DNA from 3 places in the Ancylobacter sp. IITR112 genome. Region 3 is predicted to be linked to each of the others. Evidence: predicted binding sites of a transcription regulator. Region 3 holds the regulator's gene; each other region holds the start of a gene.
The links. The regulator HrcA, encoded in region 3, represses chaperone genes, less so after heat shock. The targets are predictions, from matches to a motif close to GTTAGCACTCNCNNNNNGNGAGTGCTAAC.
Positions count from the first base shown of each region.

Region 1 (7,246 bases), 1.8 Mb from region 3:
TGCCGGCGCGGCCGGCATTGTGGCGCTGGCGCTCGCGCTTGGCGGCTGCAGCACGCTGCTTTCCGGCGGCGATCAGGCCGTGCCGACCTTCGATCTCAGCGCACCGGCCGATTTCAACGCCCCGCGTCGCGGTACGGGCCTGCTCGTGGTCGGCCCGCCCACGGCGCTGGCGGTGCTCGACACCGAGCGCATCGTGGTCGAGCCGCAGCCCGGGCAGATCACCTATCTCGACAAGGCGCAGTGGAGCGACCGGCTGCCGGCGCTGTTCCAGGCGCGGCTGATCGAATCCTTCGAGAACGGCAACCGCGCCCGCTCCGTCGGCCGCGCCGGCGAGGGGCTGAGCGCCGATTACATGCTGCTCTCGGATCTGCGCGCCTTCGGCATCCGCACCTATGAGGGCGGGCCGGTGGCGGTGGTGGAAGTCTCGGTGAAGATCGTCGGCGCCAGCTCCGGCCGCATCGTCGCCGCGCAGGTGTTCACCGCCCGCGCGCCGGCCGCCTCGACCAGCGGGCCGGAGGCCACGGCCGCGCTCGACCGGGCGTCCGACCAGGTGTTCGTCGACCTGGTGCGCTGGGCGTCCGCCCGCTTCTGACGCGCGGGAGCCGACAGCGGCGCCGCGGTTCGGCCAGCGTCTCCCCCATCGTCCCTATCTCGTCCAGACGCAAAAAAGCCCGGCTCGCGCCGGGCTTTTCCATTCGCCGGACAATCGGCCGGGGATCAGAACTTGTAGCTAATTGCGGCGCGGACGATGTTGCTCGTCAGGTCGGCCTTGGCGCTGACATAGCTGCCCGGGGTGCCGGCGAGATAGCTGGTCACGTTGGTGTCGCCGAGATCGACATAGAGATATTCGCCGCGCAGGATCCAATTGTCGGTGATGGCATATTCGACACCGCCGCCGACGGTCCAGCCGGTGTTGACATTGTCATAGGAGCCGGTGGACGCGGTGGTGATGTCCGGGGCGCCGCCGCCGGTGAGGCCCATCACCGTGGTGGAGCCGCTGACCTTGCCATAGGCGAAGCCGCCGGTGCCGTAGACCAGCAGCCGGTCGAAGGCATAGCCGAGGCGGGCGCGCACCGTGCCGAACCATTCGAGTTCGGCGCTGGTCTGGTAGTAGGGGCCGCCCGGCGTGGCGTAGAAGGCGAGACTGTCCTCGGCGCCGGTCCACTGGAAGTCCGCCTCGATGCCGACGACGACATTGTTGGTGAACTGGTAATTATAGCCGATCTGGCCACCGGCGACCCAGCCATCCATATTGCCGAAATTCACGTCATTGCCGAAATACAGGCCCGGCGCGGGGGTGTAGACGCCGCCGGTGCTGTCGAAGAACGCGACGTCGGAGCCCTTCGATTCGCCCCAGGCATAGCCGGCATTGCCGCCGAGATAGAGTCCGGTCCAGGAGAAGGCGGGCACGAACACCTGCACCGGCTGGGCCTTGACGGGGTAGGGCAGATCGGCGGCGACGCCGGCGGTGCCGGAGGCCAGCAGGCAGGCGGCGCCGAGAAGCAGCGAGCGGTTCAGCAGCGGGCGGTTCATGGGGTTCTCCAGATGAGCGAACTGCCGGGACAATGCGTTTCCCGACAGAGGGTTCGCCTCGAACCGCCCGGTTCGCTGCTGTTCGCGGGCATGCGTCTTTGATGCAACAGAATCGGCCCTGCAATACCGCCTGGCGCCGCGCCGGCACGAAAAAGGGCGCGGCTCGCGCCACGCCCTCTCTCTTTCTATCAGCGTGGGACTTCTGCAGAAGTCCCCGCCGCCCCCGAAGCCGGCTGTCGCCGGCTTCGGCACTTCATCAGCCGAAGGGGAATGGACTTCCTCAGAAGTCCATGCCGCCCATGCCGCCCATGCCGCCGCCGGGCATGGCGGGGGCCGCGCCGCCCTTCTTGGGCAGGTCGGCGATCATGGCTTCGGTGGTGATCAGCAGCGAAGCCACCGAGGCGGCGTTCTGGATCGCCGAGCGCAGCACCTTGGCCGGGTCGATGACGCCCGCCTTGTACATGTCGACATATTCGCCGGTCTGGGCGTTGAAGCCGAAGGCGTAGTCGTTCTTCTCAAGGATGCGGCCGACGATCAGCGAGCCGTCTTCGCCGGCATTGCTGGCGATCTGGCGCGCCGGGTACTGCACCGCCTTGCGGACGATGTCGACGCCGGTCTTCTGGTCGGCATTGGCCGTCTCGACGCTGTCCAGCGCCTTGAGCGAGCGCAGCAGGGCGACGCCGCCGCCCGGGAGCACGCCTTCCTCGACCGCCGCGCGGGTGGCGTGCAGCGCGTCGTCAACGCGGTCCTTCTTTTCCTTCACTTCGACTTCGGTCGCGCCGCCGACGCGGATCACCGCGACGCCGCCGGCGAGCTTGGCGAGGCGCTCCTGCAGCTTCTCGCGGTCATAGTCCGAGGTGGTCTCCTCGATCTGCGCCTTGATCTGCGCGACGCGGTCCTCGATGTCCTTCTTGGAGCCGGCGCCGTCGACGATGGTGGTGTTCTCCTTCTCGAGCACGACCTTCTTGGCGCGGCCGAGCATGGCGAGCGTCACGGTGTCGAGCTTGATGCCGAGATCGTCGGAGATGGCGGTGCCGCCGGTCAGGATGGCGATATCCTGCAGCATGGCCTTGCGGCGATCACCGAAGCCGGGGGCCTTCACCGCCGCGACCTTGAGGCCGCCGCGCAGCTTGTTGACGACGAGGGTGGCGAGAGCCTCGCCCTCGATGTCCTCGGCGATGATCAGGAGCGGCTTGGAGGTCTGCACCACGGCTTCGAGCACCGGCAGCAGTTCCTGCAGGCCCGACAGCTTCTTCTCGTGGATGAGGATGTAGGGGTCCTCGAACTCGACCCGCATCTTCTCGGCATTGGTGATGAAGTAGGGGGAGAGGTAGCCACGGTCGAACTGCATGCCCTCGACCACGTCGAGCTCGGTCTCGGCGGTCTTGGCTTCCTCGACGGTGATCACGCCCTCATTGCCAACCTTCTCCATCGCCTCGGCGAGATACTTGCCGATCTCGGAGTCGCCATTGGCGGAGATGGTGCCGACCTGGGCGATCTCGGAGTTGGAGGTCACCTTGCGGGCGTTCTTCTTGAGGTCGGCGACGATCGCCTCGACCGCGAGGTCGATGCCGCGCTTGAGGTCCATCGGGTTCATGCCGGCGGCGACCGACTTAGCGCCTTCCTTCACGATGGCCTGGGCCAGCACGGTGGCGGTGGTGGTGCCGTCGCCGGCGAGGTCGTTGGACTTCGAGGCCACTTCGCGCACCATCTGCGCGCCCATGTTCTCGAACTTGTCCTCGAGTTCGATTTCCTTGGCGACGGTGACGCCGTCCTTGGTGATGCGGGGAGCGCCGAAGCTCTTCTCGATCACGACGTTGCGGCCCTTGGGGCCGAGCGTGACCTTGACGGCGTTGGCGAGAATGTCGACGCCGCGCAGCATCTTCTCGCGCGCGTCGCCAGCGAACTTAACTTCTTTGGCGGACATGATATTTTACTCCGGTGATGCGTTGCGAGCAGCGGGAAGAGGCTGGCTCAGGCGGCCTTCTTGGAGGCGGCGACGCCTTCGAGCACGCCAAGGATGTCGGACTCCTTCATGATGAGGTAGTCGACGCCGTCGATCTTGACCTCGGTGCCCGACCACTTGCCGAACAGCACGCGGTCGCCCGCCTTCACATCGAGCGGGACCAGCTTGCCGGCCTCGTCGCGGGCCCCGGGGCCGGCGGCGACGACTTCGCCCTGCGAGGGCTTTTCCTTGGCCGTATCGGGAATGATGATGCCGCCCGCGGTCTTCTCTTCCGCTTCGATACGCTTGACCACCACGCGGTCATGCAGGGGACGGAACTTCATCGGCTCTCTCCAATCGTGAACGATCGTTTGATCCTGATCACCGCGCCCGCCAGCCCGGTCGGCATGGGGTGTCGCGCGGTGCCGTGCGACATCTAGGCGCCGGGGAAAGGGGGCGCAAGGTGCGGACGGGAAAAAATTGGCAGTCTCGGCGCGAGAGTGCCAAGCGGGCGCTGGCGGCGCTGTCAGCACTCTGTCGTATATGCTGCTAGTGCATTGATTTTGAACGTGAATTGACAATTTTAACCTTGCCCGAGGACCGCACCCGCCGCACACTTGCCCCATCGTCGCGAAAGGAGGTTTCGCATGGCTGAACAGGGGATTTCGTTGCGTGGTGCCGCATCGCCGGAAGCGGGGCAGGGGGAGACAGGGCGCGTCTCGGCGGATTTCCGTCGGCAGCTCGAAGGCTATGGCCTGACCACCGCCCATATTCTCTACCGCATGCCCGACCATCCCGGGATTCTGCAGAGCTTTCTCTGGCAGCATTATGATCTGTGCCCGCATTTCCCGGAGCTGAACCGCTTTCTCGCCTTCTGGAAGCGGGAGCTTGAAGGGCCGCTGCACTCGGTGCGGGTGGCGCATGCACGCCTGATCGGCCCGGCGGAATTGCGGCGCGTGGATGGGGAGTTCCGCCTCAACTGACCCCTGCCGGCCGTTCTTTTGGGCAGCCTGCCCTCTTATTGCCGCGCGTGACGTGCTATGAGCGCGGACAAAGGGGGCCGGTCCGGCGCCCGAGGAAAGTCAGGCAGCCTGGTCACGCTGGTGGATCATCGTTCTCCCCGCACGTCGGAATTGCTCTCCGCAATCGTCACCGCCCATTCGGCGGAGCGGATCGGTGTCGGCGAGATCGTGCATGCGCTGCGCAACCGCGCCTTCGGCCTGTCCATCCTGCTGCTCGGCCTGCCGAACTGCCTGCCGATGCCGCCGGGCCTGCCGGTGCTGTGCGGCATTCTGCTCTGTCTTGTCGGCGCGCAGATGCTGGTGGGGCGCGACGAACTCTGGCTGCCGCGCTGGCTCGCCAACCGCACCATCTCGCGCGGGCTGCTGGAGAAGATCGTCAACGGCTCGCTGAAGCTGATCCGCCGCTTCGAGGGCTATTCCCGCCCGCGCCTGCCCTATTTCTCCTCGCCCTCGGCCCGCTTCGTGCTCGGCGGGCTGGTGGTGGTGCTCGGCCTCTTGCTGCTGCTGCCGATCCCGATCTTCGGCAATCTGCCGCCCGGCATCGCCGTGGTGATTCTCGGCCTGGGCCTTGTCGAACGCGACGGGGTGTTCATTCTGGCGGGCGTCGTGGCGACGCTGATCAGCTTCGGGGTGATGGGCCTGCTGAGTTGGCTGCTGTTCCAGGGCGCGCTGGCGGTGTTCTGAAACCGTCAGAACAAGAAGCTGTTTCAAGCGCTTAACAGGTGCTGGACAGGCTTCGCCGCCGGCCCCTATTCCTTAGGGGAATGGGGCGGGGGAGCAGGTCATGACGATGTTCGCGCGGTGGGTACTGGCCGGTGCGGGCCTGTTTGTCGCGTCGCTCGGGCCGAGCCCCGCCGCCGACATCGGCTCGTCCGGCCTGCCCTCCGCCGGGGTGCCCGAACAGATGATCTTCGCCACGCCCGGTGAGGAGGTCACGCTGCGGGCCGGCTTCGGCTATAGCTGGATCACCGCCAATGAATATGTCTATGAGAACGGCAACCGCATCAGCCGGCTGATCTGGGAGAGCGACGCGCCGGTCGCCACCGCCGCGCTGAAGGTGGAGCTGTGGGAGAACGTGGTGTTCTCCGCCAATGGCAAGCTCGGCTTTTCCGGCAGCAGCCACATGCGCGATTTCGACTGGCTCACCCCCTTTGTCCGCAGCTATGCCGCCGCGGACTGGACGCATTACTCCACCCATCCCTCCACCACGCTCGACCATTATGTCGATATCGACGCGGCGCTGGGCCGGCGCTTCGCGCTCTCGGAGGGAAGCCGGCTCACGCTGCAGGCGGGCTTCAAATACACCGACATCAAATGGACCGCCAATGACGGTCCCTCCATCTACAGCCGCAACGGTTTCCGCGATTCACCGAAATTCGACTACACCACCCTGCCGACCATCGACTACCAGCAGCGCTATGCCGGCGTGTTCCTCGGCGTGGAGACGGAACTCGCCCGCGACGCCTGGACGCTCACCGCGCTGGTCAAGGGCGGGCTGACCTTCTCCGCCAACGACACCGACCACCATTACTTCCGCAAGCTGCGCTTCGAGGACGATATCGGCACTCTGCCGTTCCTCACCGTCGGAGCGCGTGCGGATTACGCCCTCAGCGCGCAGGCCCGGTTCTATCTCGGCGTGGAACTGGATACCTATTTCCGCGGCACCGGCGACACGTCCATGTATGACATGACCACCGGCGCGCTGCTGGAGACGATGGATGACGGGGCGGGAATGGACTTCCAGGCCACCACCGTCTCCGCCGGCTTCCGGCTGGCGTTCTGAGGCTCCCCCTCACCCCCGCCCGACAAAGGGCGCGGCACTGGCCATGATCGTCATGGTGAGGATGTTGGCGTCGAGCGGCAGGCTCGCCATATGCGCCACCGCCCGGCCGGCATGGGCGGGGTCGAAGGTCGGCTCGACCATGATCTGGCCATTGGGCTGCAGAATGCCGGTCTTCATCTTCACCGCCATGTCGGTGTCGGCATTGCCGATGTCGATCTGGCCGCAGGCGATGTTGTGCGCCCGCCCTTCCAGCGCCACCTGCTTGGTCAGCCCGGTCACCGCGTGCTTGGTGGCGGTATAGGGGCCGGTGAGCGGGCGCGGGGCGTGGGCCGAGATCGAGCCATTATTGATGATGCGCCCGCCCTTGGGGTCCTGCGCCTTCATCAGCCGCATGGCGTGCTGGATGCACAGAAACACCCCGGTCAGGTTCACATTCACCACATGCTGCCAGTCGGCGAGGGGGATGTCCTCGATCGGCGTCGCCGGTGACCAGCCGCCGGCATTGTTGAACAGCACGTCGAGTCGGCCGAAGCGTTGCGCCACCGCGTCGAACAGCGCCGCCACCGAGGCAGGATCGGCGACATCGGCGGGGATCGCATGGCCCCTGCCGTCCATGGCGGCGGCGACCTGCTCCAGCGGCTCGGCGCGCCGGCCGGCGAGCACCACGGTGAAGCCGGCCTCGCCGAGGGCGAGGGCGGCGGCCTTGCCGATGCCGGTGCCGGCGCCGGTGACGAGGGCGATGCGCGTGGCGTTCATGTTGTCCTCCCCGGCGCGTGCGGCGCCGCGTGTTATTTTGACAGGAACCCTAAAGCAATTCCGGCGTTGTCAAGGCGAACACCATGTCATCAACGGCGGAGGACAGTGCGATGCCTGCGATTCTTATGTGGCTTATCGGTATTCCGATTCCGATCATCATCATTCTTTATCTTCTCACCTGACGGTGAGCGGATATTGCGCGCCACT
Region 1 covers NZ_JBGCUS010000001.1:2,025,914-2,033,159, reverse strand. Annotated here, with positions in the region: gene AAC979_RS09885 (ABC-type transport auxiliary lipoprotein family protein) at 1-592, shown strand, start outside; gene AAC979_RS09880 (outer membrane protein) at 718-1,533, opposite strand; gene groL (chaperonin GroEL) at 1,814-3,460, opposite strand; gene groES (co-chaperone GroES) at 3,508-3,822, opposite strand; gene AAC979_RS09865 (usg protein) at 4,126-4,461, shown strand; gene AAC979_RS09860 (exopolysaccharide biosynthesis protein) at 4,519-5,184, shown strand; gene AAC979_RS09855 (omptin family outer membrane protease) at 5,285-6,283, shown strand; gene AAC979_RS09850 (SDR family oxidoreductase) at 6,293-7,039, opposite strand.
Region 1: groES (co-chaperone GroES) is a predicted target of HrcA. The motif match lies at 3,958-3,986, and genes of this name have one in related genera.

Region 2 (7,246 bases), 3.3 Mb from region 3:
CGCCAAGGCGCGCAAGGCGGCGACCAACCTCGCCGACAAGGTCGGGTTCGACAACTGATCCGGCGCTACCGGCGGCGCCCCCCGCGCCGCCGCTCCGTCTTCCCGCGCATCGGGTCCCGGGATGGTCGCCCGCCCCGGGACGTTTGGCGACATGAGCCTCGCACTTCCCCACAGTCCGCGCCGCGCCCCCGTCACCGGCTCCCGTCTCGTACGGGCGGCGGCGGGGGCGGTCGTGCTTCTGGTGCTGCTGCCGCTGCTGGCGCTGGGCTGGACCGCGCTGCAGGGCTCGGGCGATCTGTGGCCGCACCTCCTCGCCAATGTCATTCCGCACGCGCTGTATGAGACCACGGTGCTGGTGCTCGGCGTCGGCCTGTTCGTCGCCGTCATCGGCACCGGCACCGCCTGGCTGGTGGCGGTGTGCCGCTTTCCCGGGCGCGGCGTGTTCGAATGGGCGCTGCTGCTGCCGCTCGCCATCCCGACCTATATCCAGGCCTTCGTCTATGTCGACGCGGTGCACCCGCTGGGGCCGATCCCGACGCTGATCCGCACCACATTTGGCCTGCGCCCGCGCGATCTGTGGCTGCCGGAGGTGCGCTCGCTGCCGGGCTGCATCGTGCTGCTCGGGCTGGTGCTCTACCCCTATGTCTATCTCTCCGCCCGCGCCGCCTTCCTGGTGCAGACCGCCTCGGTGCTGGACGCGGCGCGCACGCTGGGGGCGGGGGCGGGGGAGGCGTTCTTCCGCATCGCCCTGCCGCTCGCCCGCCCGGCCATCGCCGTTGGCATGACGCTGGCGCTGATGGAGACGGTGAACGACATCGGCGCCTCGGAATTCCTCGGCGTGCAGACGCTGACGCTGTCGATCTACTCCACCTGGCTCAACCGCTCCAGCCTGCCCGGCGCGGCGCAGATCGCTCTGTGCATGCTGGCGCTGATGTTCGCGCTGGTGCTGCTGGAACGCTGGGGCCGGCGCAAGCTGAAGACCGGCACGGTGGGCGAGCGCGCCCGCCCGCCGGCGCGCCGCACGCTTTCCGCCGGAGCGGCGGGGCTCGCCTTCCTCGCCTGCCTGCTGCCGGTGCTGCTCGGCTTCGTGCTGCCGGCGGGGCATCTCGTGCTCGCGGCGTGGAAGCGGGTGGCGTTTCACGGCCTGCCGCAGACCGTGCTGGCCGAGGCGGCCAACACCGCGCTGTTCGCCGCGCTCGGCACGGCGCTGGCGCTGGTGCTGGGCTTCGCCGTGGTGGTGGCGCTGCGCACCGGCGCGCTGCGCGGCACGCTGGCGCTGCGGATGGCGAGCCTCGGCTATGCCGTGCCCGGCACGGTGCTGGCGGTCGGCCTGCTGGTGCCGCTGGCCGGCTTCGACAATCTGGTCTCGCACCTCTCCGAGCGCCTGACGGGTGTTTCCACCGGCCTGCTGATCTCGGGTTCCGGCGCGGCGCTGATCATCGCCTATGTCATCCGCTTCCTCGCCATTCCCATTGGCGGGCTGGAGGCGGGCTATGGCAAGGTCGGCCCGACGCTCGACATGGCGGCGCGCAGCCTCGGCGAGACGCCCGGCGGCGTGGTGCGGCTGATCCATCTGCCGATGCTGCGGCCGGCGCTGGCCACCGCGGCGCTGCTGGTGTTCGTCGACTGCATGAAGGAACTGCCGGCGACGCTGATGCTGCGCCCGCTGAACTTCGAGACGCTGGCGAGCCACGTCTATGCCGAGGCGGCGCGCGGCACCTATGAGGACGGCGCGCTGGCCGCGCTGCTCATCGTGCTGGTCGGGCTGGTGCCGGTGATCCTGCTCGCCCGCCTCGCCCGGCCGCGCCAGGGCTGAGGGTTCCCGCCCATCCCTCCTGGCCGGGTTGGCCTGGCTCCCCGGATTTTTTCAGCGCGGAACGGGCGGCGGGGCTTGGTCCCCGGGTCAAGCCCGGGGATGAGGGCGTGCGGGGGGCGGGGTGTCAGCAAAGAGGGCGCGACTTGCGCCGCGCCCTCGATGTGTCTCCGAAGCGAATGAACTTCGTCATAAATCCCTGCCGCCACCGAAGCCGGGCAAGCCCGGCTTCGGCACTCAGCGCCAAGCAGGGGCGAATGGACTTTCTCAGAAATCCATGCCGCCACCTGAGCCGGGCCTGCCCGGCTCAGGCACTCAACCAACCGCAGGGGCGGATGGACTTCCTCAGAAGTCCATGCCGCCCATGCCGCCGCCGCCCGGCATGGCGGGGGCGCCGCTGTCGCGCTTGGGCGCGTCGGCGATCATGGCTTCGGTGGTGATGAGCAGGCCGGCGACGGAGCCGGCGTCCTGCAGCGCGGTGCGCACGACCTTGGCCGGGTCGACGATGCCGGAGGCGATCATGTCGACGAACTGCTCGGTCTGGGCGTTGAAGCCGAAGTTCTGGTCCTTGGTCTCCAGCACCTTGCCGACCACGATCGAACCTTCCACGCCGGCATTCTCGGCGATCTGGCGGATCGGGGCTTCAAGCGCGCGCAGCACGATCTTGATGCCGGCCTGGATGTCCGGATTGTCGGAGGTGAGCTTCTCGACCGCCTTCTTGGCGCGCAGCAGGGCGATGCCGCCGCCGGGGACGATGCCTTCCTGCACCGCCGCGCGGGTGGCGTTCAGCGCGTCGTCGATGCGGTCCTTCTTTTCCTTCACTTCGACTTCGGTCGCGCCGCCGACGCGGATCACCGCGACGCCGCCGGCGAGCTTGGCGAGACGCTCCTGCAGCTTCTCGCGGTCGTAGTCCGAGGTGGTTTCCTCGATCTGCGCCTTGATCTGCGCGACGCGGCCCTCGATGTCCTTCTTCTTGCCGACGCCGTCGACAATCGTGGTCTTTTCCTTCTCGATCAGCACCTTCTTGGCGCGGCCGAGCATGGAGAGATTGACGCTTTCCAGCTTGATGCCGAGCTCTTCGGAAATGACCTGGCCGCCGGTGAGGACGGCGATGTCTTCCAGCATGGCCTTGCGGCGGTCGCCGAAGCCCGGCGCCTTCACCGCCGCGACCTTGAGGCCACCGCGCAGCTTGTTGACCACGAGCGTGGCCAGAGCCTCGCCTTCCACGTCCTCGGCGATGATGAGCAGGGGCTTGCCCGACTGCACCACGGCTTCGAGCACGGGCAGGATCGCCTGCAGGCCGGAGAGCTTCTTGTCGAAGATGAGCATGTAGGGATCTTCCAGATCCACCGTCATCTTCTCGGCATTGGTGATGAAATAGGGGGAGAGGTAGCCACGGTCGAACTGCATGCCTTCGACCACGTCGAGCTCGGTCTCGGCGGTCTTGGCTTCCTCGACGGTGATGACGCCCTCATTGCCCACGCGCTGCATGGCGCCGGCGATCATCTGGCCGATGGAGGCATCGCCATTGGCGGAGATGGTGCCGACCTGAGCGACTTCGTCGCTGTTCTTCACCTTCTTGGCGCGCTTCTCGATGTCCTTGATCGCCTCGACCACGGCGAGATCGACGCCGCGCTTGAGGTCCATCGGGTTCATGCCGGCGGCGACGAACTTGGCGCCTTCGCGCACGATCGCCTGGGCGAGAACGGTGGCGGTGGTGGTGCCATCGCCGGCGAGATCATTGGTCTTGGAGGCGACTTCACGCACGAGCTGGGCGCCGAGATTCTCGAACTTGTCCTCAAGCTCGATTTCCTTGGCGACGGTGACGCCGTCCTTGGTGATGCGGGGGGCGCCGAAGCTCTTCTCGATCACGACATTGCGGCCCTTGGGGCCGAGCGTGACCTTCACCGCATTGGCGAGGATGTCGACGCCGCGCAGCATCCGCTCGCGGGCATCGCCGGCAAATTTAACGTCTTTGGCAGCCATCTGGCCTACTCCTGAAATTCAGTGGGTCCGGGGGAGCGAAAGTCGGCTCAGCCGACCATGCTCATCGCGTCGGCTCAGCCGACGATGCCCATCACGTCGGATTCCTTCATGATCAGGAGGTCCTGACCGTCGATCTTGACCTCGGTGCCCGACCACTTGCCGAACAGCACCTTGTCGCCGGCCTTCACATCGAGCGGGACGAGCTTGCCGGCTTCGTCGCGGGCGCCGGGGCCCACGGAGAGAACTTCGCCCTGCGAGGGCTTTTCCTTGGCGCTGTCGGGGATGATGATGCCGCCCGCCGTCTTCTCTTCGGCGTCGAGGCGCTTCACCACGATGCGGTCGTGCAGGGGGCGGAACTTCAACTGGGCCATCGGTAGATCCTCGGTCTTCCTGTCGCGCGCCGGTGCGGCGCTGGTGAGCAGCGTATTAGCACTCTTGGATAGCGAGTGCCAAACCGTCGCCGAGATAGGAATGGTACCGGATTGAGTCAAGCGCGGGGCAGGGCGATCGCGCCGTCATAAACCGTCATCTGCGGGCCCGCGCGGCGGGGCATGAAAAAACCCGGCCCGCGCGGGGCGCGGACCGGGTTTCACGGGGGAGGGAAGCGGCGGTCAGGCCGACTTCTTGATGTTCTTCTCGACCGAGGCCTTGATCGGCTCGGCGGTGTCGGTGGCGACCTTCTGGGCGAGGGTCGAGAGTTCCTTGGTCTGGGCCGAGAGCACATCGAACTGCTTGCGCAGGTGGCCGGTGGAGAGCTCCACCGCTTCCGACACGCTCTTGGCGCCGAACAGCGCGCCCATATAGTCGAAGGCGGCGTTCACATTGGTCCGCAGCGATTCCAGCGCCGCCGTATTATATTCGGCGAGGCCGCGCGAGGCGGTGGAATAGGTGTCTTCGAGCAGGTCGGTGGTTTCTTCGGCGTTGGCCTTGAACTTCTCATAGGTCTCGCGCGCGTTCTGCACGCTCTTCTCGGCCATTTCGCGCATCACGGCGGGCACTTCCACAGCGGAAGGCATGTCGAACTTCGGCATTTCGAATTTGGGCATGGACGCCTCGAACGCCGCAGCGGCGGCCTTGGCGGTCTTCTTGGCGGCGGGCGCCGGAGTGGCAGGGGTAGCGGGGGCAGCGTCGACCATGGGTGTTCTCCTCGCAGTCGCGGCGGATTGGCAATGGGGGCCGACCGCTCCGCGCCCGCGGCCGCGCCCTGACCGGCAAAGGCCTGTCCGAGTGAAACCCGACCCTCTGCCCTGTCTTGTCCGCTATATTTGTGCAATGCAGCATCATATTGCAATGCACAAAATGCCCGTCGAGGCAATTTTTTTCGACTTTTTTCGAGCGGCGGCGCGGCGCCCCCGTTCCGGCGGGAGCGGCGGCTACTTGCCGCCCTTGCCGAAGGGCGCGGCGGCGCTGGCGTGCTGGCCGAGCGCCTTGGCCTGCTCGGCGAGGCGGCTCGCCTGCTCCTTTACATAGTCGGCGTGCAGCCGGGTCCATTCGTCCAGCGTCGTCGCCTTGGCGAGGCGGGAGGCGAAGTCGAAGCCGGCGGCGATGTTCGCCTCGGCGAAATCCAGCGTGGTGCGGCCGATCTCGCGGGCGTTGCCCTGGGCGCTGTCGACCTGCCGGCTGGCGTCGTCGAGCACCTTGTGCGCGGCATTGAGGAAGCCGTCCATCGCCGCGCGCGCCTGTCCGACGCCCTGCTCGGCAAGGGTGCGCAGTTCGGGAGGCACGTCGAGTTTCGGGGTGTCGGCCATGGCGAAAACTCCTCCAGAGGACGAAAAGGGAGTGTAGACGCAACGGAAGGCACGTCCATCCGGCCGGATGCCTACATCTAAAGTAGTAGGCGGCGCGCAAAACGCAACGGAAATTGCGCCCACATGGCCCGGCCGGTTGCAGTTGGTTAACCGGGATCGGTGGCAAGGGATTAACCGGAAAAGGTGAAGCTGGCGCGACAGGGAAGGCGGCGCATGGCAAGCGGCGCCGGCCCGCATTATTGTCTGGAAGAAGCCGCAGGTCTTAACCGGACCGGCGGCGGCTTCCGGTTCGTACCGGCGGGATCATTCGGGCGCTCATGAACACGGACGAGCACGGCACATCGGCGACGCAGACCTTGCGGGCCCAGGCGGCGAGCGCGCTTGCCGGCGCGGCGCCGGCCGTGCTGGTGCGCGCCGATGGCACGCCGATCGCCGCCAATGCGGCCGGCCGGGCGCTGCTGGACGCGGCGACGCTGGCCTCGCTCGCCCCCCGCCTCGCCGGCACACTGCGCCCCGCCCGCCCGGCGCGGCTGGAGCGGCTGCGCCTGCCCGGCGCGCTCACCCCCGCCACTTTCGCCTGCTCGCTGCTCGCCGCCGGTCCCGCCCGCGCGCTGCTGCTGGTCGGCCTCGATGCCGCGCCGCCGCGCGCGCCGGCACCCGCCCACGCTCCCGCCGCAGCGGCGGAGCCCGCGCCGCCGGCGCCGGCCCGCTTCACCTGGAGCACCGGCCCGGATGCGCGGCTGAACCGCATCGACCCGCGCCTCGCCGCCGCGCTGGAGCGCGCGCCGGAGGAGATCGCCGGCCGCGACTTCCGCGCGCTCGGCGCGCCGGCCGCGCATCGCGCGGTGACGGAAGGGCGCAGCTTCACCCATCTCGCGGTGCACCTGCCGACGGCGGGCGGCGAGGGACTCGACATCGAACTCGGCGGCGCGCCCATTCGCGGCGACGGCATGCGCGGCTTCGGCGTGATAAAGGGCCGCCGGCCGCTGGAACTGGCGGCGGGTAGCCCGCCCGCCCGGCCCGAGCTTCCCGCCGCCGAGCTTCCCGCCGCCGCGCCGTCGGGGGAGCGCCCGGCATCCCGGCCGGTGCCGCCCGTGGAGACGCGGCCGCCGGAGCCGGCCTCGCCCGAGCCTCTCCCGCCCGAGCCTGTTCCGCCCGAGCCTGTTCCGCCGATGCGGGTGACGCTGAGCCTCGTGCCCTCGCCCGCCAATGTGGTGCCGCTGCGCGCCGGAGCGGCCGAGCCCGGCCGCGACGCCGCCCGCTCCTCCTGGGAGGGGCTGTCGAGCGGCGAGCGCACCGCTTTCCGCGAGATCGCCCGCGCCCTTGGCGCGCGGCTGGAAGGCGTCGACGACAGCGAGCCGGCCGCCCCCGAAGCGCCGGCCCCGGAAGCGCGGCATGCGGCGCCCGAAGCTCCGGCTGAAGCCGCGCCGGAAGCGACGCGCGAGGCGGCTTCCCCGGCGACGCTCGTCTCGGCCGCCGCCAATGATGCGGGCGACGCCGCGCCACCGCCGGAGAGTCTTTCCGCCAGCGACGCGGCGGATGGAGCGCGCGGCGATGCCCGCCGTAACGCCGAAACGCCCGGCACGCCCGCCGGGCTGCGCCGTGTGCTCACCGAAGGCGAACGCCCGGTGCTGGACCGGCTGCCGCTCGGCCTGCTCGCCTTTCGCGGCGACCGGCTGCTCTATGCCAATCGCGCCCT
Region 2 covers NZ_JBGCUS010000001.1:504,003-511,248, forward strand. Annotated here, with positions in the region: gene AAC979_RS02215 (Fe(3+) ABC transporter substrate-binding protein) at 1-58, shown strand, start outside; gene AAC979_RS02220 (ABC transporter permease) at 152-1,816, shown strand; gene groL (chaperonin GroEL) at 2,159-3,799, opposite strand; gene AAC979_RS02230 (co-chaperone GroES) at 3,874-4,161, opposite strand; gene AAC979_RS02235 (phasin) at 4,411-4,935, opposite strand; gene AAC979_RS02240 (phasin family protein) at 5,173-5,547, opposite strand; gene AAC979_RS02245 (histidine kinase dimerization/phospho-acceptor domain-containing protein) at 5,865-7,246, shown strand, end outside.
Region 2: AAC979_RS02230 (co-chaperone GroES) is a predicted target of HrcA. The motif match lies at 4,225-4,253, and genes of this name have one in related genera.

Region 3 (7,246 bases):
GAGTGCGGTGGCGCGCAGGCGCTGGCCCGGCAGTTCCTCGATCATGCCGTCGTCCAGCAGCGTCGCCACCCGCGCGGGATCGAAACCGCGCCCGGCGAGGCGGGCGAAGCGGTCGCGGTCGATGCCCTCGGCGAGGCGCAGGCCCATCAGCAAATATTCGTCGGCCTGCTCGGCGCGGGTGAGCGGTTCATCAGTGATCACGCCGTGACCCTGCGCCTCGACCCGTGCCACCCATTGCTCCGGCCCGCGCTCGGTGGAGGTGGCGACGCGCCCCTCGGGCGTATCGAGCCGCCCATGGGCGCCGGGGCCGATCCCGGCATATTCGCCATAGCGCCAATAGAGCAGATTGTGCCGGCTCTCCGCCCCTGGGCGGGCATGGTTGGAAATCTCATAGGCCGGGAGGCCGGCGGCGCGGGTCGTCTCCTGCGTCACGTCCCACAGCGCGCGGGCCACCTCGTCCTCCGGCACGATCAGCTTGCCCGCGCGGTGCAGCGCGGCGAAGGGCGTGCCGTCCTCGATGGTGAGCTGGTAAAGCGAGAGATGCTCGCAGCCCTCGTCAATAGCGCGCCGGAGTTCGGCGGCCCAGTCCTGCGGCCGCTGCTCCGGCCGGGCATAGATGAGATCGAAGGAAACACGCTCGAAGGCGGCACGCGCCACCGCCACCGCCCCCAGCGCCTCGTCGGCCGTGTGCATCCGCCCCAGCGCCTTCAGCGCGGCATCGTCCAGCGCCTGCACGCCGAGCGAGACGCGGTTCACCCCCGCCGCGCGATAGCCGCGAAAGCGGCCGGCCTCGACGCTGGTCGGGTTGGCTTCCAGCGTCACCTCGGCGCCCGCATCCAGCGGCCATGCCGCATGGATGGCGTCGAGAATGGCGCCGACCGTCTCTGGCTCCATCAGCGAAGGCGTGCCGCCGCCGAAGAACACGCTGTGGGTGCGGCGCTGGCCGATGCGTTCGCGTGTGTGGGCGATCTCGGCGCGGAACGCCGCGACGAAGCGCGCCTGGTCGGGCGGCGCGTGACGCACATGCGAGTTGAAGTCGCAATAGGGGCATTTGGCCTTGCAGAACGGCCAATGCACATAGACGCCGAAGCCGGGATCCGCCGGCGGCGGCGCGGGCGAGCGCTCAGTCAAACGTCGCCCCGAGGCAGGCCTGCGCCAGCGCCATGAACGCCCGCGCCCGGTGCGACAGGCCGCGCCCCAGCGGCGGCAGGCCGTGCTTCTCGGCCCCGCTCATCTCGCCGAAGGTCCGCGGATGGTCGTCCGGCTGGCCGTCGGGCTGGAACATCGGGTCATAGCCGAAGCCCGCCGGCCCGCGCGGCGGCCATACCAGCGTGCCGTTCACCACGCCCTCGAATTCCTCGACATGCCCGTCCGGCCAGGCCAGGCACAGAGCGGAAACGAAATGCGCCCCGCGCAGATCGGGAAGTTCCGCCCCGGCCTCGCGCAGCTCTTCCTCCACCCGGGTCATCGCCGCCATGAAGTCCTTTTCCGGCCCCGCCCAGCGGGCGGTGAACAGCCCCGGCGCCCCGCCCAGCGCATCGACGCACAGGCCGGAATCGTCGGCGAAGGCCGGCAGCCCGGCGGCATTGGCGGCGGCGGTCGCCTTGATGCGGGCATTCTCGCCGAAGGTGAGCCCGGTTTCCTCCGGCTCCGGCAGGCCGAGCTCGCCGGCGGACACGGCGTCGACGCCATAGGGAGCCAGCAGGCCGCGCATTTCCTCCAGCTTGCCCGGATTATGGGTGGCGATGACGATGCGGCCTTCCAGCCGCCGGTGCGGGGCGGCGCTCATGCGACCGCCAGCTTCTGCAGATCGACCAGCTTGGCCACGCCCTTGCGGGCGAGGCCGAGCATGGCGTTGAACTCGTCCTCGGTGAACGGCGTCTTCTCGGCGGTGCCCTGCACCTCGACGAAGCCGCCCGAGCCGGTCATCACGAAGTTCACATCCGTATGCGCCTCCGAATCCTCGGCATAGTCGAGGTCGAGCCGTGGCTCGCCATCGACAATGCCGCAGGAAACGGCGGCGAGATGGTCGCGCAGCGGGATGGCCGGCAGCATGCCGCGCGCCTTCATCCAGCTCAGGCAGTCATGCAGGGCGATCCATGCCCCGGTGACGGAGGCGGTGCGGGTGCCGCCATCGGCCTGGATCACGTCGCAATCGACGGTGATCTGGCGCTCGCCGAGCTTTTCGAGATCGACCACCGCGCGCAGCGAACGGCCGATCAGGCGCTGGATTTCCTGGGTGCGGCCGGACGGCTTGCCGGAGGTCACCTCGCGGCGGGTGCGCTCATGGGTGGCGCGCGGCAGCATGCCATATTCCGCCGTCACCCAGCCGCGCCCCTGCCCCTTCAGCCAGGGCGGCAGCCGCTCTTCCAGCGTGGCGGCGACGAGCACATGGGTTTCGCCGAACTTGACGAGGCAGGAACCCTCGGCATGGCGCAGCACGCCGCGCTCGAAGCTCACGGCCCGCATCTCGTCGGGAAGGCGGCGGGAAGGGCGCATGCGAAAGGTCTCCTCAAGGGCGGCACCAGCCTGTGGCCGGACCTTGTAAGGGCGGCGCGGGCCGGGCGCAATCGCCGCCCCGGCTTGTAGATGGGCGGCGATTACCGAGATAATAGTCACCCATGACCGGGTAGACGAGACAAGGGACAGGCCCCGCGATGCCCCTCGATCCATTTCTGTCCGCCGCCGCACCCTCGCTGGCACGGCTCGATGAGCGCTCCCGCGAGATTTTCCGGCAGATCGTCGAGACCTATCTCGCCACCGGCGAGCCGGCCGGCTCGCGCAATATTTCCCGCCTCATCCCGATGACGCTGTCACCGGCCTCGGTGCGCAATGTCATGGCCGATCTCGAAGCGGCGGGGCTGATCTTCGCCCCGCACACCAGCGCCGGCCGGCTGCCGACCGAGCGCGGGCTGCGCTTCTTCGTCGATGCGCTGCTGGAAATCGGCGATGTCTCGGAAGACGAGCGCAATTCGATCGAGACGCAGGTGCGCGCCGCCGCCCGCGCGCAGACGGTGGAAGGGGTTCTGGCGGAAGCCTCCAACCTGCTCTCCGGCCTCTCGCGCGGGGCCGGCGTCGTCACGACAGGCAAGACCGATGTGCGGCTCAAACATATCGAATTCGTGCCGCTCGACCCCAGCCGGGCGCTGCTGATCCTCGTTTCCGAGGATGGCGAGGTGGAGAACCGGCTGGTGCCCTTGCCCAAGGGCCTGCCGTCCTCGGCGCTGGTGGAAGCGACGAATTTCCTCAGTGCGCTGACGCGCGGGCGCACGCTGGCGGAGCTGCGCACCGAGGTGGAGCGCACCCTCGCCGCCCGCCGCGCCGAGCTCGACGAGGTGACCGCGCGGGTGGTGGAAAGCGGCATGGCAAGCTGGTCCGGCGGCGACAAGGCCGAGCGGCGCCTCATCGTGCGCGGCCAGACGCGGCTGCTGCACGATCTGCGTGCCATCGAGGATCTGGAGCGCGTACGGCTGCTGTTCGACGATCTCGAAGCCAAGCAGGAAGTGGTGGACCTGCTGGGCCGGGCCGAGGACGCTCAGGGCCTGCGCATCTTCATCGGTTCGGAGAACAAGCTGTTCTCGCTGTCCGGCTCCTCCACCATCGTCGCGCCCTATCGCGACGGACAGGGAAGGGTGGTGGGCGTGCTCGGGGTGATCGGCCCGACCCGGCTCAACTATGCCCGCATCGTGCCGATGGTGGACTTCACCGCCCGCGTGGTCAGCCGCGTTCTCGCCGGTCCGGGGATTGACGCGGCTTGATTTTTGCCGCTTCCACCCCGATATGGCGATCGTCCGCGCGCGCTGCCGCCGGACACATTCATTCTTCGACGAGGTATTCATGAGCGACGAGAACCGCACCCCGGCTGACCAGCCCGAAACGGGCGATCAGACTGTCGGCGCCGAGGCCGGCGCAGCGGCCGCGCCGGACGACCTCGCTGCCGCCTTCGCCGCCGAGAAGGAACAGCTTGAGGCCGAGATCGCCGCGCTGAAGGACAAGTTCCTGCGCGCCTTCGCCGAGGCCGACAATGTGCGCCGCCGCGCCGAGCGCGAGGTGGCCGACGCCAAGGTCTATGGCATCACCGGCTTTGCCCGCGACATCCTTACCGTCGCCGACGATTTCGAGCGGGCGCTGGGCGCCATCGACGCCGAGGCGCGCGCGAGGGCCGACGGCACGCTGAAGACGTTGCTGGAAGGCATCGACCTGACCAGCCGGGCGCTGCTGCAGGCGCTGTCCAAGCATGGCGTGGCGCGCATCGAGGCGGAAGGCGCCCGGTTCGACCCCAACATGCATCAGGCGATGTTCGAGGTGCCCAATACCGAGGTGCCGTCCGGCACCGTGGTTCAGGTCATCCAGCCCGGCTACAAGCTCGGCGAGCGGGTGCTGCGCCCGGCGCTGGTCGGCGTGTCCAAGGGCGGCCCGAAGGCGGCGCCGGCCGAGGCGCCCGCCGCGAACTGAACGCCGGCCGGCCAGAATGTCGCGTGAAAAAGGGCCCCGCGGGGCCCTTTTTTGTCGGGGAATGGCGCCGGATCAGCGCAGCGTCACGCCGTCGCGCACGGCGCGCATGGCGGTGTAATCGGCCTCGAAGGTTTGCGCCGGCGCGACGCCGACCATGCGCAGATAGCCGTTGCGACCGAAGCTCAGCCATTGCGCCACCTTCACCGGCTGGCCGGTCTGCTGGTCGACCGCATTGGCGATCAGCTCATAACCGGGCTGGCCGCCGACACGCAGCGGCCCGCCGCGCTCGACGCGCAGCTCCTTGATGCCCGGCACGCTGGCGATCGCCCGCTTGGCCACCGCCTCGCGCTCCTCCTCGCGAATATCGCCCGGACCGACGGCGACGATGAAGAAGGACTGGGTCTGCGGCGCGTCCTTGCCCTCGCCCGCCGGCTTGTCCGCATCGGGCTTGGTGAGCAGCACGGCATTGCTGCCGATCACCTTCATCACCTGATAGCCGCTGAGCTGGTCGAGAGTGAAAGGCAGCTTGGCCAGCATTTCCTCGGGGCTCGGCGGGGCGCGGAACACCACCGTCTTCAGCGCCGCCTCCACCTTGGCGTCGGGGTAGCGGCTGGCGGCGGCCTCGGGGAACTGCACCGTGATCATGCCGGTCTGGTCCTTGCCGCCGGCGATGAGGATCCACTTCTTCAGCGCACCGGCACCCACGGTCTGGAAGCCCTTGAGCAGCACCGCCGGCACGCCGTCGGCCAGGGTGAGGTCGCGCCGCTCCTCCACCGTCACGCCCTGCTTTTCCAGCTCCTTGGTGGCGACATTGGTGGTGATCTCGGCATAGGCGGGCTTGGGCATTTCAAGCACCAGGATCGACGCCTTGGCCGCCGGGTCCTGGAAACCGGGCACGCCGGGAACCGGCATCATGCCGTCCGGCGGAACGAGGCCGATCGTGCCGTCATTGGCGAAAATGGTCTGGGCGGTGGCGGGAAGGGCGAGGGCCGCAAGTGAAACCGCAAGGGAAAAGGCGGCGGCGGCAAAACGGGCAACAAGGCGCATTCGCAATCCTTCGGGCTTTAAGGAAGCTGTAACTTCGCCCTTTCTGCGCGTTCATCAAGGCCGAATTTCGCCGGCCCCCGCCTGGCGTACCCGCCGTAACGTCAGATTGATGCGCCCGGGCTGCTTCAGCAGGGTTGATGTGCCGGGATAGAGCCGGTCGATCCCGTGAAAGGCGAGCCGCGCCGGGCCGGACAGCAGCAGCGCGTCGCCGGAGGCGAGGCGGAGCGAGCGGGTCGGGTCGCTGCGGGTGGTGCCGCCGATGCGGAACAGCGCCGTGTCGCCGAGCGAGAGCGACAGCACCGGGGCGGAGAACTCCTCCTCGTCGCGGTCCTGATGCAGCCCCATGCGCGCCTGCGGCCCATACCAGTTGATCAGGCACGCCTCCGGGGCCGGCGCGCGCCCGGCCAGTTCCTCCCAGGCGCGGCTTAGCATCGGCGGGAAGGGCGGCCAGGGCCGGCCGGTCTCGGGATGGGTCTCCTGGTAGCGATAGCCGCCGACATCCGACACCCAGCCGAGCGGCCCGCAATTGGACATGCGGACGGAAAAAGGCTTGCCGGTGCGCGGCATGAGCGGGGTGAACAGCGGCGCCTCGGCCAGCACATGGCGCAGTTCCTCCGCCAGCGCTTCCTGCCCCTCGCGGTCGAGCCAGCCGGGCCAGTAGAGGCAGCCAGGCACGATCGCGACCGGCGAATTCATCTTTCACCCGTCATCCCGGACGGCCTAAGGCCGATCCGGGATCGTCCGCCTCCACGCGAGCCCAATGCCCGCGATCCCGGCTCTGCGCTTCGCTCCGGCCGGGATGACCGCACGTTTTGGCGTCCGGGCAGCAGAGGGCCCATTCACAGCTTCCTCAGCGCCACCGCCTCGACCTCATGGTCGCCGCCCTTGCGCAGGATGAGGTCGGCCCGCTGACGGGTAGGCAGGATGTTCTCGCGCAGATTGACGAGGTTGATCGAGCGCCAGATGGCGCGGGCGGTGGCGTCCGCCTCCGCCCCCGTCAGGCTGGAATAGCGGTGGAAATAGGCTTTCGGATCGCGGAAGGCGGTCTCGCGCAGCCGCATGAAGCGCTCGACATACCAGCGCTCCAGAATGGTCTCGTCGGCGTCGATATAGACCTTGAAGTCGAAGAAATCGGAGACGAAGGGAATGCCCTTGCCATCCTTGGGCGGCCGGCTGGTCTGCAGCACGTTCAGCCCCTCGACGATGAGGATGTCCGGCTGGTCGACCTCGATCATCCCGTTCGGGGTCACGTCATAGTCGAAATGGCTGTAGACCGGCGCCCGCACCGGCCGCCGCCCGGCCTTGATGTCGGTGAGGAAATGCAGCAGCGCCGGCAGGTCGTAGCTTTCCGGAAAGCCCTTGCGCCCCATCAGCCCTTCCTGTTCGAGAATGGCATTGGGCAGCAGGAAGCCGTCCGTTGTGACCAGCGCAACCTTCGGCGTGTTCGGCCAGCGCGCCAGCAGCGCCTGCAGCACGCGGGCGGTGGTGGATTTTCCCACCGCCACCGAGCCGGCGACGCCGATGATATAGGGCATCTTGCCGTTCTGCTCGGGCCCGAGAAATTTCTGCATCTGCCGGAACAACTTTTGCGTCGCCCCGACATAGATCGAGAGCAGGCGCGACAGCGGCAGGTAGATTTCCTCGATCTCGGGGATCGACAGCCGGTCATTGAGGCCCTGCAGCCGCTGAATCTCGTCCGGCTTGAGCGGCTGGGGGGTATCGGCACGCAGAGCCGCCCATTCGG
Region 3 covers NZ_JBGCUS010000001.1:3,839,494-3,846,739, reverse strand. Annotated here, with positions in the region: gene hemW (radical SAM family heme chaperone HemW) at 1-1,131, opposite strand, end outside; gene AAC979_RS18305 (non-canonical purine NTP pyrophosphatase) at 1,124-1,789, opposite strand; gene rph (ribonuclease PH) at 1,786-2,499, opposite strand; gene hrcA (heat-inducible transcriptional repressor HrcA) at 2,658-3,758, shown strand; gene grpE (nucleotide exchange factor GrpE) at 3,838-4,455, shown strand; gene AAC979_RS18285 (hypothetical protein) at 4,528-5,502, opposite strand; gene AAC979_RS18280 (alpha-ketoglutarate-dependent dioxygenase AlkB) at 5,557-6,198, opposite strand; gene coaA (type I pantothenate kinase) at 6,342-7,246, opposite strand, start outside.